3 regions of the Aeribacillus sp. FSL k6-2211 genome follow, and region 3 is predicted to be linked to each of the others. Evidence: riboswitches for the same ligand, from Rfam matches in the RefSeq annotation. Region 3 holds a riboswitch; each other region holds the start of a gene.
The links. Region 3 has a riboswitch for S-adenosylmethionine ahead of NSU19_RS06085 (methionine biosynthesis PLP-dependent protein). Riboswitches for the same ligand answer to the same signal wherever they lie in the genome.
Positions count from the first base shown of each region.

Region 1: linked by a shared signal. The riboswitch ahead of NSU19_RS16665 (2,3-diketo-5-methylthiopentyl-1-phosphate enolase) and the one ahead of NSU19_RS06085 (methionine biosynthesis PLP-dependent protein) in region 3 are both predicted to bind S-adenosylmethionine.
Region 2: linked by a shared signal. The riboswitch ahead of metK (methionine adenosyltransferase) and the one ahead of NSU19_RS06085 (methionine biosynthesis PLP-dependent protein) in region 3 are both predicted to bind S-adenosylmethionine.

Region 1 is NZ_CP150190.1:3,440,105-3,444,322, reverse strand. It holds gene NSU19_RS16680 (UPF0236 family protein) at 32-622, shown strand; gene NSU19_RS16675 (hypothetical protein) at 644-1,015, opposite strand; gene NSU19_RS16670 (hypothetical protein) at 1,042-1,584, opposite strand; SAM riboswitch class I at 1,949-2,054, shown strand; gene NSU19_RS16665 (2,3-diketo-5-methylthiopentyl-1-phosphate enolase) at 2,133-3,356, shown strand; gene NSU19_RS16660 (2-hydroxy-3-keto-5-methylthiopentenyl-1-phosphate phosphatase) at 3,332-4,042, shown strand; gene NSU19_RS16655 (methylthioribulose 1-phosphate dehydratase) at 4,039-4,218, shown strand, end outside.
Region 2 is NZ_CP150190.1:1,014,048-1,018,265, forward strand. It holds gene pckA (phosphoenolpyruvate carboxykinase (ATP)) at 124-1,713, opposite strand; SAM riboswitch class I at 1,982-2,173, shown strand; gene metK (methionine adenosyltransferase) at 2,379-3,584, shown strand.
Region 3 is NZ_CP150190.1:1,227,040-1,231,257, reverse strand. It holds gene metC (cystathionine beta-lyase) at 1-1,019, opposite strand, end outside; gene NSU19_RS06085 (methionine biosynthesis PLP-dependent protein) at 1,012-2,127, opposite strand; SAM riboswitch class I at 2,244-2,381, opposite strand; gene NSU19_RS06080 (aliphatic sulfonate ABC transporter substrate-binding protein) at 3,615-4,218, opposite strand, start outside.

The DNA of each region.
Region 1 (4,218 bases), 1.9 Mb from region 3:
GCAAAACGCCTTCGCCGAGCTGTTTACGGCTTTGTTGGAGGACATCGACCGACAATTGGCGGAAACCCGGGACAAGCGCCGGTACCACTTGAAAGACAAACGACGCTCCACGATTCAAACCCTGTTTGGCGAAGTCACCTTTGAGCGAAACTACTATTTAGACCGAGAACAAAACCGTTACACGTTTTTGCTTGACTCCCTTCTAGCGTTTGATGGATCGCAGTCAATCAGTCCTTGTCTAGAAGAAACGGCGGTGGGATTGGTTGTGGAGTGCTCTTCTTATCGCAAAGCGGCTTGTACGCTTGCCCAGATGGTCGGGTATCCGGTGATAAGCCATGAGGCGATCCGCCAGTTGGTGCTCGAAGCCGAAGCTCCGCTGCACTGCCCGGTTGACCAGCAATATGGACGGATGCTGTTTGTGGGAGGCCGATGGACTGTTTGTCTCTCGCCAAGGGAAGAGAAAACGGGCCAAGGAAGACAAATCCTGATCGTTCACGAAGGGTGGAAGCGCAACGGCTTACGGATCGAATTCGTGAATCAGCGCCATTACGTCCATGAGGGCAAGAGGGAGGGCTGTCAAGAAAAACTCGACAGCCTAAAATTAAATCCAGATTTTAATTAACAAATTTAATTGTTTCCACCTTTAAAATTCCCTTTGCTCTTCCACCTTTAGCATTTCCTTTTCTATAACGTCTACCAATTTTTTAGTACTATACATATATAGCACTAACTCTTTATCCCCATCTTCAATGTGGATTTCAGCTTGAACCCTTATTTTTGATGGCTTTCCTTTATAGATAACATCGAAAGTTCCAAACTCTTTGATCTCATTGTCTTCATTCATTTTATCTATTTCAGATAGAATCATGTTGATTTCTTCTTGAGTCAAGCCTGAATCTAAAATTGAGTTTGATAAATGGTTTAAAAAGGGTTCTATCTCTTCAAGATCAAAATTCATTCCTGCAGCATAACGTGCTTCTTTGTATTTAGTAACTTTATTCCAAAAATTAATCATAAAAATAGGTTCCTCCTATCAAATGTTTAATTTTCAGGTTTAATTCTAGAATATAAAACATCATGTTCTTTAATTGATCGATCCTCGTTTTTAATTAAATCATCCGTTCCAGTAAATAACATATAACATCCTTTCCTTACATACGATTCACTTATTCCTAGCAATTTAGCTAATTTGTAATTCGAGAAATCAGGATTCAACTCAATTGCTTGTCTAAGTTTTTCTAAGTTCTTATCCGTTTTATTGCGCTGTTCTTTTAAATACTCCTCACGGCTTTTTACGCCCATTTCCCGGCGTTTTTGTTTCCTTCTCCGCTTTTCATTCGCATCTATAATCGTGCTTAAATGGCGTTGTTCGTCCTCTGTTATATCTAACCATTCAATTAATTTTTTATTGCTGATATTATATCCAGCGCCAGGATACCCTTTTTCTCTGGCTATTCGGTTTGCTTCTTCGTTATTCCGTGCATAATAGGCCTTTTCAGCGCTTCTGGTGGATCTTCTTAAAGGCTCATTAAACTGTAAATTAAACGTTAGCGTTTGTTTTAAGGCTTCTTCTGGATCATTCAAAAAGCAACATAACCAATAACGGTACAAGAAACAAATTGTCTCACGATAACCAGTAACGTTATAATTGCGTAATTCAACCAGTTTTTCTAAGTCTAGTAATCTAGCATGATGCGATCGGAAGACGTTAAAAAGATGTTGTACCTTCTTTTTTCGTCCTCTTTTTTTAGGCTTTCCTGTTTTGGCTCAACCTCAAGTTCCGGTAAATACCTCAAATTGTAAACTGCACCATTAAATAATTGTAGCATGCCATCAGAAAAATGTAAGCGAATTTGAATCGAATATGATGTAAAAAAGTGTTGACAGAGGGGAAGGATAGTGGCATAATCCAAGTAAACGAATAAGAATTATAAAGTTAATAATAAAACTCTTATCAAGAGCAGGTGGAGGGATGAGCCCAATGAAGCCCGGCAACCGACTCATATGATGAGCACGGTGCTAATTCTCCCAACAGAGATGTTGAAAGATAAGAAGTTGTTTTGACAAAAAACCTCTTCTTATTGAAGAGGTTTTATTTATATAAAAAAATCTGAATGAAGAGGATTGAAAAAATGGGTCACGTAACAGCAGTATACCAAATCATTGCGAAACGAGAAGATTTAGAAAAAAAAGCAGAAGACATTGCTCTTGGATTAACGGTAGGTTCGTGGACTGACCTTCCTCTTTTAGTGCAAGAGCAGTTAAAAAAGCATAAAGGACAAGTGGTTGAGATAAAAGAAACAGGCGAGGATCCATCCTCCGGCAAAACGATTGCACAGCTTCACATTCGCTTTCCGGGAGAAAACTTTTCTAAAGACATTCCTGCCATCTTAACGACAACTTTTGGAAAATTATCACTAGATGGAGAAATAAAATTACTAGATTTGCAGTTTGACGATGAGATCTTTCGGTATTTTCCAGGTCCTCGATTTGGAATTCAGGGGTTACGAGAAAAACTTGGCGTTTACGACAGACCGTTAGTGATGAGCATCTTTAAAGGTGTAATTGGACGTGATATGGATTACCTTCTTGCCCAATTGCGGGAGCAGGCTCTCGGGGGCGTCGACTTAGTAAAGGATGATGAAATACTTTTTGAAAATTCGCTCACATCATTTGAAACAAGAATAAAGGAAGGCAAAAAAGTTCTTGATAACGTGTATCAAGAAAAGGGACACCGAACTTTGTATGCGGTCAATTTGACGGGAAAAACATTTGAATTGAAAGATAAGGCAAGAAAAGCAAAAGAATTAGGTGCCGATATTTTGCTATTTAATGTTTTTACATATGGACTCGATGTGCTGCAAGCATTAAGGGAAGATGATGAAATCGCCCTCCCAATTATGGCTCATCCGGCGTTTAGCGGATCGTTTACTTCATCCGAAAAATATGGGCTCTCTCATTCCTTATTGCTTGGAAAATTGATAAGAATTGCTGGAGCAGATTTTTCGTTGTTCCCTTCACCATATGGCAGCGTTGCATTGGAGCGTGACAAAGTTTTAAAAGTGAAAGAAGAATTGGTGAAGGAATCAGTTTTAAAACCAGTTTTTCCTGTTCCATCTGCTGGCATTCACCCGGGTCTTGTTCCCATTTTAATTCATGATTTTGGAAAAGATTGTGTCATTAATGCAGGAGGCGGTGTTCACGGTCACCCGCAAGGTGCTCAGGGTGGAGGAAAAGCTTTCCGTCAGGCAGTTGACGCTGTTTCCCGGGGTGTTCCCCTTAATGAAGCAGCTGAAGACATAGAATTACAAGAAGCAATTCGGCTCTGGGGATGGAAGGAGGCACCGTCCAATTGAAGCCAGTAATATTTTGTGATTTTGATGGAACGGTGACAAAAAAAGATAACATCGTTAGCATCATGAAGCGTTTCGCTCCAAAAGAGTGGGAGCAATTGAAGGATGGCGTCCTTTCCCAGTCGATTAGTATTCAGGAAGGAGTCGGCAAGATGTTTGCACTTCTTCCATCTTCTTTAAAGGGTGACATCATTCACTATATTTTAGAAACTGCAGAAATAAGGGAAGGATTTCGCGACTTTGTTCATTATGCGAAAAACATGAACATTCCTTTATACATTGTCAGCGGCGGAATCGATTTTTTTATTAAACCGCTGTTGCAGCCTTTTGATTCTATTACCGCACTGTTTTGCAATAAAGCGGATTTTAGCGGAGAAACGATCACCATTCATTGGCCTTATACGTGTGATGAAAAGTGTCCCAACCAAAATTGTGGGTGCTGCAAACCGACAATTATTCGGCAAATTGCAAATGCTGACACTCATTCCATCATCATCGGGGATTCCGTCACAGATTTAGAAGCCGCGAAGATTGCAGATACAGTTATTGCACGTGATTATTTATCAAAAAAATGTCAAGAATTTTCTATTCCTTATCAATCTTTCGAAACCTTTTACGACTGTATTGACATTTTAGAGAAGACAATAAACAAAACAAATTTCATAGAAGAAAAAGGTGGCGCAAAATGAGTGTCGTTTTAACTCGTGTTCATGAGCTTGCGGAGATTAAAGAGGAGCTTGCTGCGAGGGATTGGTTTATGGGGACAAGCGGCAATTTAGCCATAAAAGTTCAAGATTCCCCGCTTCAGTTTCTTGTGACCGCAAGCGGCAAAGATAAACGAAAAAAAACGAAGGAAGATTTTTTG
Region 2 (4,218 bases), 210 kb from region 3:
AAATTAAGCGGCTTTAGCCCCATGGAATATAGAGCTAAAGCCGCTTAGGTATATTTTTATTATTTCTACAGTCTACTTGACAGGGGGCAGTTCAAAGCCGGTAGCCGAAAGTAAGTAATTTTTTTATATGATTGGACCGCCAAGTTCTTCAATTTCCTTCGGAACGTTCGAGAATTTTTTGAAGTTCTCTTTGAATGCTTTTGCTAATTCATACGCTTTTTGTTCATAAGCGTTTTTATCACTCCATGTTTTAATAGGCTGTAAAACTTCATCAGGCACTCCTGGAACATGAGCAGGAATCGCCAGCCCGAAAATAGGGTCTTTTACAGTTTCCACCTCATCGAGTTCGCCTTCCAATGCTGCCTGAACCATGGCTCTTGTATAAGCAAGTTTAATTCGTTTTCCTACTCCGTATTCTCCGCCGGTCCACCCTGTATTGACTAAAAATACTTTCACATCGTGTTCTTCGATTTTTCTTCCGAGCATTTCAGAGTATCTTGTAGCTGGAAGCGGAAGAAATGGTGCGCCAAAGCATGTGGAGAACGTTGTTTTAGGGGAAGTAATACCCCTTTCCGTTCCAGCAAGCTTGCTCGTATAACCGCTTAAGAAATGATACATAGCCTGTTCTTTCGTTAATTTGCTTATTGGCGGCAGAACACCGAACGCATCAGCTGTTAAAAAAATAATAGTGTTAGGGTGACCCGCAATGCTCGGTTTAGCAATATTGTCAATCGCTTCAATTGGATAAGCCGCACGGGTGTTTTCTGTTAATAAGGAGTTGTCATAATCAGGAATTCGTGTCGATTCATCAACCACAACGTTTTCCAAAACGGAACCGAATCGAATAGCGTTATAAATTTGAGGTTCTTTTTCTTCAGACAAGCCGATGCATTTTGCATAACAGCCGCCTTCAATATTAAAAATACCAGATGAAGACCAGCCGTGTTCATCATCACCAATTAATCGGCGTTTTGGATCGGCGGAAAGTGTTGTTTTGCCTGTTCCCGATAAACCGAAAAAGAGCGCGACATCGCCTTCTTGACCGACATTGGCGGAGCAGTGCATTGAAAATATATCTCTTTCTGGAAGCAGGAAGTTCATGACGGAAAAGATAGACTTTTTCATCTCGCCTGCATATTCAGTTCCGCCGATCAGGATTATTCTCTTTTCAAAAGAAATAATGATAAATGCTTCTGAGTTCGTTCCATCCACAGCTGGATCTGCTTTAAAGGAAGGAGCGGAAACAATTGTAAACGGATTTTTATGCTCCTTTAAATCGTCTTGGCTTTTCGGACGGATAAACAGTTGGCGAGCAAATAAATTTTGCCACGCCAATTCATTGACCACTTGAATTGGAAGACGATATTTTTTGTCAGCTCCGGCAAATCCGTTAAAAACATAAATTTCATCTCTATTTTTTAAATATTGTATGACTTTTAAGTACAGTTTTTCAAAAACTTCTGATGAAATTGGCTTGTTGACGGGTCCCCAATCAATTAAATGCTTGACAGAATCTTCTTCAACGATGAATTTATCTTCTGGTGACCGGCCGGTATATTTGCCTGTTGTAACCGAAACTGCACCTGTATTTGTTAAAAAACCTTCTTTCCTAGCTAAAACTTTTTCTACAAGCCGTGCGACTGGTAAATTATGATATGCATTTGGTCCGCTGATCAACGAAGCTAATTCATTTGATACATCTACAATATTCATATACATACCATCCTTTTTTTGCATATTTGAAATGGTTTTATAGAAATAGTATAACACATTCGCAAAAATAATCCATCCTATTTATCGATTTCTGAAAATAATGTTTTTACTATATATTTTGCCTTCATTTTTGGGCATCATACGAATCATGATTGATCAGCTGATACTGAAATAATGGATATCAGATGATTTGGAAAATTACAGAGAAGCTTTATTTATTGTTGACAAGTACTTTTTTGCTCCTGTATGATATACATTTGAACGGATACTCTTATCCCGAGTTGGCGGAGGGACAGGCCCTATGAAGCCCAGCAACCGGCTCGTTGAAAGAAGACAGTAGAATATGGCTTTCAAAATCCCGGTATTCTATGGACATACAACATGATGCGAAAGAATTCCATATTCATAGACGAGCAATGGTGCTAACCTGATGCAAGGTTATATCCTTGAACGATAAGAGTGAAAGGCAATGATGTTTATAACAACCTTTCCTCTGGCAGGGAAGGTTTTTTCTATGTATAAGAGAAATCTCGTTTAGCCAAGTTTTTCTTATCGTACGCAATTTTGATATGTTTACAATAGTGGCGAGGGAATGAGTTCCGTGTCAATGTCAAGGAGTGTAGCACTCCATAAACATCATTTTAAGTTTGAGGAGGATGCAGTAAATGACAAAAAAGCGCCGTCTGTTTACATCTGAATCCGTAACGGAAGGGCATCCGGACAAAATTTGCGACCAAATTTCAGATGCGATTTTAGATGCCATTTTAGAAAAAGATCCGAACGCACGTGTAGCTTGCGAAACATCTGTCACAACCGGACTTGTATTAGTCAGTGGAGAAATTACGACAAGCACGTATGTGGATATACCAAAAATTGTGCGAGAAACGGTCAAAGAGATCGGCTATACGAGAGCTAAATACGGTTTTGATGCTGAAACTTGTGCTGTTTTAACATCAATTGATGAGCAATCACCCGATATTGCTGCAGGGGTGGATAAAGCTTTAGAAGCGCGAGAAGGACAAATGACTGATGAAGAAATTGAAGCGATTGGCGCTGGAGATCAAGGGTTAATGTTCGGTTTTGCATGCAATGAAACGAAGGAATTAATGCCTCTCCCGATTTCCATTGCCCATAAGCTTTCACGCCGGCTTACAGAAGTTAGAAAAAGCGAAGAAATTCCTTATTTGCGTCCGGACGGAAAGACGCAAGTTACGGTAGAATATGATGAAAATGAACAGCCGGTTAGAATTGACACAATTGTCATATCGACTCAACACCATCCGGAGGCAACTTTAGAACAAATTAAGCAGGATATTAAAGAAAAAGTAATTGATCCGGTTGTTCCAAAAGAACTGATCGATGAAGAAACAAAATATTTCATCAACCCTACCGGACGTTTCGTTATTGGCGGACCACAAGGAGATGCAGGATTAACGGGACGAAAAATCATTGTCGATACTTACGGAGGCTATGCGCGCCATGGCGGAGGAGCTTTCTCAGGAAAAGATCCGACGAAGGTAGACCGATCTGCAGCTTATGCGGCTCGTTATGTAGCGAAAAATATTGTCGCAGCCGGACTTGCAGACAAATGCGAGGTTCAGCTGGCCTATGCAATTGGTGTAGCGAAACCTGTCTCTATTTCTGTTGATACGTTCGGTACTGGCAAAGTAAGCGAAGATGTTTTAGTTGAATTAATTCGCAATAACTTTGATTTGCGCCCAGCTGGCATTATAAAAATGCTTGACTTGCGCCGCCCGATTTACAAACAGACAGCTGCTTACGGTCATTTCGGACGCAACGATCTAGATTTGCCATGGGAACGCACAGATAAAGCGGAAGCTTTGCGCGAACAGGCTCATCAATATTTGTAAAATAAAAAAGGTGTCCAATGCGATGCATGCATTAGACACCTTTTTGCTTGTGCGCCCGGCATGGGTGTAATCTATAGGGTGAAAGTCCCGAGCTGCGAAGGCAGAAGTAGCAGTTAGCTTAACGCAAGGGTGTCCGTGGTGACGCGGAATCTGAAGGAAGCGAGCGGCAAACTTTGGGTCTCTCGGAACACGAACTTCATATGAGGCTAGGTATCACTGGGTGAGTTTGCAAGACAAAACAAAGCCCTTTCTGCCGAAGGTGATACAGAGTAAATGAAGCAGATGGATGGAAGGAAAGATTACACTCTTACCCGGGGAGGTCTGGCTGGCACGCCAAGTAACCTTGGTAACCTATCTAGTGATAGATAGCTGAACCGTCAGAAGTCAGCAGAGGTCATAGTATTAGTTGGTCTAGAACAACTAAGAAGGACCGAACAATTAAGAGAGAATAGCCCTTGGCATTCAGTGAGTCATGATGAACACAGAAAACGTAGTACCTCACTTGAGGGAGGAAGCGGTGAATCCCGTGGGAGATCTCTTGGAGGGTGGAGTGACCACTGGCATAAAGAGAACAGCTATTCACGGAAGTTATAAAGACTTGCGTCAATTATCTTAATTGAACCGCCGTATACGG
Region 3 (4,218 bases):
ATTTTAGCTGGATACGACAAGATCGATTCAACTGCACCAAGGCTGACTGCAAAAACAGGCAGCTGAACATGATCAGCAAGAATCTTGACCGCTTTTTCATCTTCTAGTTCAAACGATAAAACCGCTCCACCGTTGACACTTTGCCGCAAATGAATATCTGACCCTGGGTGATCGTGAAGACTTGGATAGTACACTTTTTTAATGGCAGGGTGCTTTTTCAAAAATTCTGCTAATTGAGAAGCTGTTTTGACGGATTGATCCAGCCGCACATGAAGTGTTTTTAACCCTCTTAATACAAGCCAGCAATCATGCGGGCCGAGAACAGCGCCGAAGGCATTTTGAAGTTTGTAAAGCGCTTCGCCAAGCTTTTCATCTTTCACAACTGCCAGTCCTGCCAAACAGTCGCTATGACCTGCCAAAAATTTTGTTGCACTATGTAAAACAATATCGGCCCCTAAATCGAGAGGCCTTTGCAAAGCCGGAGTCATAAATGTATTATCAACAAATGTTAAACAGCCATTTTCTTTTGCAAGCTGCACAATTGCTCGAATGTCCGTCACTTTTAACAGCGGATTCGAGGGCGTTTCAATGTAAATCACTTTTGTGTTCGGACGTATATTTGCTTTTACGGCATCAAGGTCCGTCATATCGACAAACGTATATTCAATGCCAAAGCGCGATAAAACATCGGCAACGATCCGGTATGTTCCGCCGTACACATCTTCTGTGACCAAAACATGATCACCGGAAGAAAGTAAAAGAAAAGCTGTTGATATAGCGGCCATCCCAGAAGCAAACGCAAAGCCTCTCACTCCGCCTTCCAGTTCGGCAATCGCCTCTTCCAACGCTTTTCGTGTTGGATTTCCTGAACGGCTGTAGTCAAATTCAGGAGATTCATCCAATGTTTGCTGATGAAACGTTGACGCTTGCTGAATCGCCACGCTGACAGCACCGGTTGTCGGGTCAACCTTATGTTTATTATGAATCAATTTTGTTTGAAAGCTCCATTGGTCATGCATTTAGTAAATCCCCTTTCGCAGCTGCTTGCAATGCCTGCTTGAGATCTTCCTTCAAATCCTCCACGCTTTCAATCCCTACAGAAAAACGGAGAAGCCGGTTGCATACACCGTTTTGAATTCGGATTTCTTCCGGAATGTCCGCATGTGTTTGGGTAGCTGGATACGTTATAAAGCTTTCTACCCCTCCAAGGCTTTCCGCAAAACAGATTAATTTCAGATTCTGCAAAAACGGGTTGACCCATTCTTCTTTTTTCACACGGAAGGAAAGCATTCCGCCTCTGCCAGGATATAATACATCATCAATTTCAGGAAGCTCTTTTAAATATGCCGCCAGCTCCCTTGCATTTTCCTGATGTTTGGCCATTCTCAATGATAAAGTTTTCATTCCTCTAAGCAGCAGCCACGAATCAAAAGGAGATAATACCGCACCAATTGCATTTTGATGCATGGCTAATTTTTCGCAAATTTCTTTCCCTTTTGCACAGACCAGGCCGGCAAGGACATCGTTGTGACCGCCTAAATATTTCGTTGCGCTGTGAATCACGATATGCGCTCCTTCTTCAATCGGACGCTGCAAAACAGGCGTGTAGAACGTATTGTCAACGATCAGCAGCAAATTGTGCTTCCGGGCCAATTCCGCCAATGAGGAAATCGATGTTTCCTGCATAAGCGGATTAGTGGGCGTTTCTAGAAAAATCGCTTTAGTATTTTCGTTTATTAATGATTCCGTATATTCGCGAGACGTAAAATCGTCATAGTGGAAGGAAAGACCGTATTTTCGCCACTCTTCTTCAAACAAGCGGTATGTCCCGCCATATAAATCTTTTGAAACGATCAGTTCATCTCCACTTTTAAATAAAGCCATAATCGTCTGAATCGCTGCCATTCCGGAAGAAAATGCAAATCCTTGATCGGCTCCCTCCAATTTGGCTATGCCGTCCTCGACAAGCTCTCTCGTTGGATTTTTTGTCCGAGTGTAATCATAACCTGTTGATTCACCTATTCCTTTATGCCGGTAGGCTGTGGACAAATAAATGGGTGCGCTTACTGTTCCTGTAAGAGCTTCACTTCGATTTCCTAATTGGGCCAAAACTGTTTCAATATTCATCTTTGACTTTCCTCCTTTTTTAGTTAGTAAAAATGTGCTGCTTTCATTGCCTGTAGAGGAGGCTTGAAAAATAAAACGCCCTCTTCATAAGAAGAAGGCGTTTATTGTTTGGCTCCTTCTTATCTTCCAAGCATATCTTACGGCAAAATGCTTGCTGGATTTAGCACCTTGGTACAAAGGTTATCATGCCGCCGTCCTTGTACCGGTTGCTGAGACTTCTTCGGGCCAGTTCCCTCCGCCTCTCTCGATAAGAATTCCGATATGAACTTTTGATAGGTATAACTTTACCTCAGTTTTAAAAAAAATTCAAGACGTTTCCTGCCAACAATTCCGATAATTTTGATTTATTTTCAGTAAAACTAAAGAAAAATAAGAACATTCTTTAAATAACCCGTCGATTCTTGAAATGTTTTTTTGCGAAAGCCAAAAGGGAAATTTTTTTGTATGGATCACCTTTAATCCTCCATCATTTCAATAAAAGCGGTTTTATTTTCCCTGAGGCTTCCTAAATTTTGAATTGATTTTAAAATGCAAATATCCAATTCGGAAGCTGTCGTATTTTTAAGAAAAATTGTGAACGAGGTGATCTTCTTTAGAGGAATTGGAAAATTTTAAGAGAATTTAATAAACAGAGAATGAAACGATTGAATTGGCAAACTAATCGTTTGATAAATTTTTCGCCAACTTCTGTCAAACGAACCCGTATTCCATATAGCAGCTGAACGGAGAACGAAGATGCGATATTTGTTTTGCAGGTGAAGCTGGAAAGCAAAAAAGATGAACATAAACGATGCCGTTGGAAAATTTGCTGAACATTCTTTACTGATGCGCCTTCTCTTTTTTATCAATATTATGGAAAGGAAAGACTGTTTATGATGCTGTATATAATCGACAGCATTCGAACCAATAATTTTCATGACGAGCAAATGATGGGGCAAATCAAAACTATGTAGGAAAACGCTTTCTAAAAACTGGAACATCATCAAAACAATGTGTACGGAATTTATTATGATTATGAAAGCGACTACAGAGGAGATTATTTATTAAGCATTGCAATTGAAGAAAATAATGGGGAAGCTTTTAATTGAAATCCCGAGGAACATGAAAATAAAGTTTTTCAAGTAGATAAAACGGACGAACAAGGCATGTTTAAAACTTGGAGTAAGATTTGGAAGCAAGAAGAAACTGGTTTAATAGAGCGTGCTTGAAAAATACAGCCTAAAGCCCAAATGGAGAAATTGAAATTCATATAGCCATTAAGTAATGGCAAACAATGTTAAAAAATGGGAGCTTAGTCGAGCGAATTAGATAAAAGCTCTCGCAACAGCGGAATCCCAATATACAGGCATAGTCATAAACAACTTTCGGGATAAGCCCTGTTTTAGCAATTGCTTCATCTTGAATGAACATCAACAAAAAATGGAAAAATAAGCCCCCTATCCAGAAGCCGCATAGTTTCAAAAATCTTCTGTATAGGGGGTGATTGCTTAATTCAAAAAGCTTGTATCCACAAGACCTTTAAGATTCGGTTTTTCTTTTAAAAATTTCAAGTCGTAAGAAGAGTTGGAAAAGTCTTGAAGAACTTTTTCATCCACTTCGGTTGTATAGCGGACACGTTCCCAAGCACTGTCAATAATTTCTGGGTCAAGCTCTTGATTTGTTATATCTTTAATTGATTGAATGGCAATATCGCGTGCTTCCTCTTTGTTTTCGTTGATGAAGTCGACAGCTTTTTTGTGAGCTTTGACGATATTTTGAACTAAATCTTTATTTTCTTTAATAAATTTGTTGCTTGTCACTAAAACAGTGTTCGGGAGTGTAGTGCCATAGGCGATGTCTTTCGTATCGACAATCACTTTCGCTCCATCTTTTATTAATAATGAAGCCCAAGGCTCAGGCACAGCGGCTAAATCCACTTTTCCCGATTCAAAGAAAGCTTGATATTGAGCCGGGTTTCCGGTTGTATGCTTTAATGTGCCGCCGATTCTTGATGAAGCAATGTCGTAATCTTGCAAATACGTTTCAAATTGGACATCGTGAGTGCAGCCGACACCAGGAGTAATGAATGTTTTATTATGAATATCATCTAAG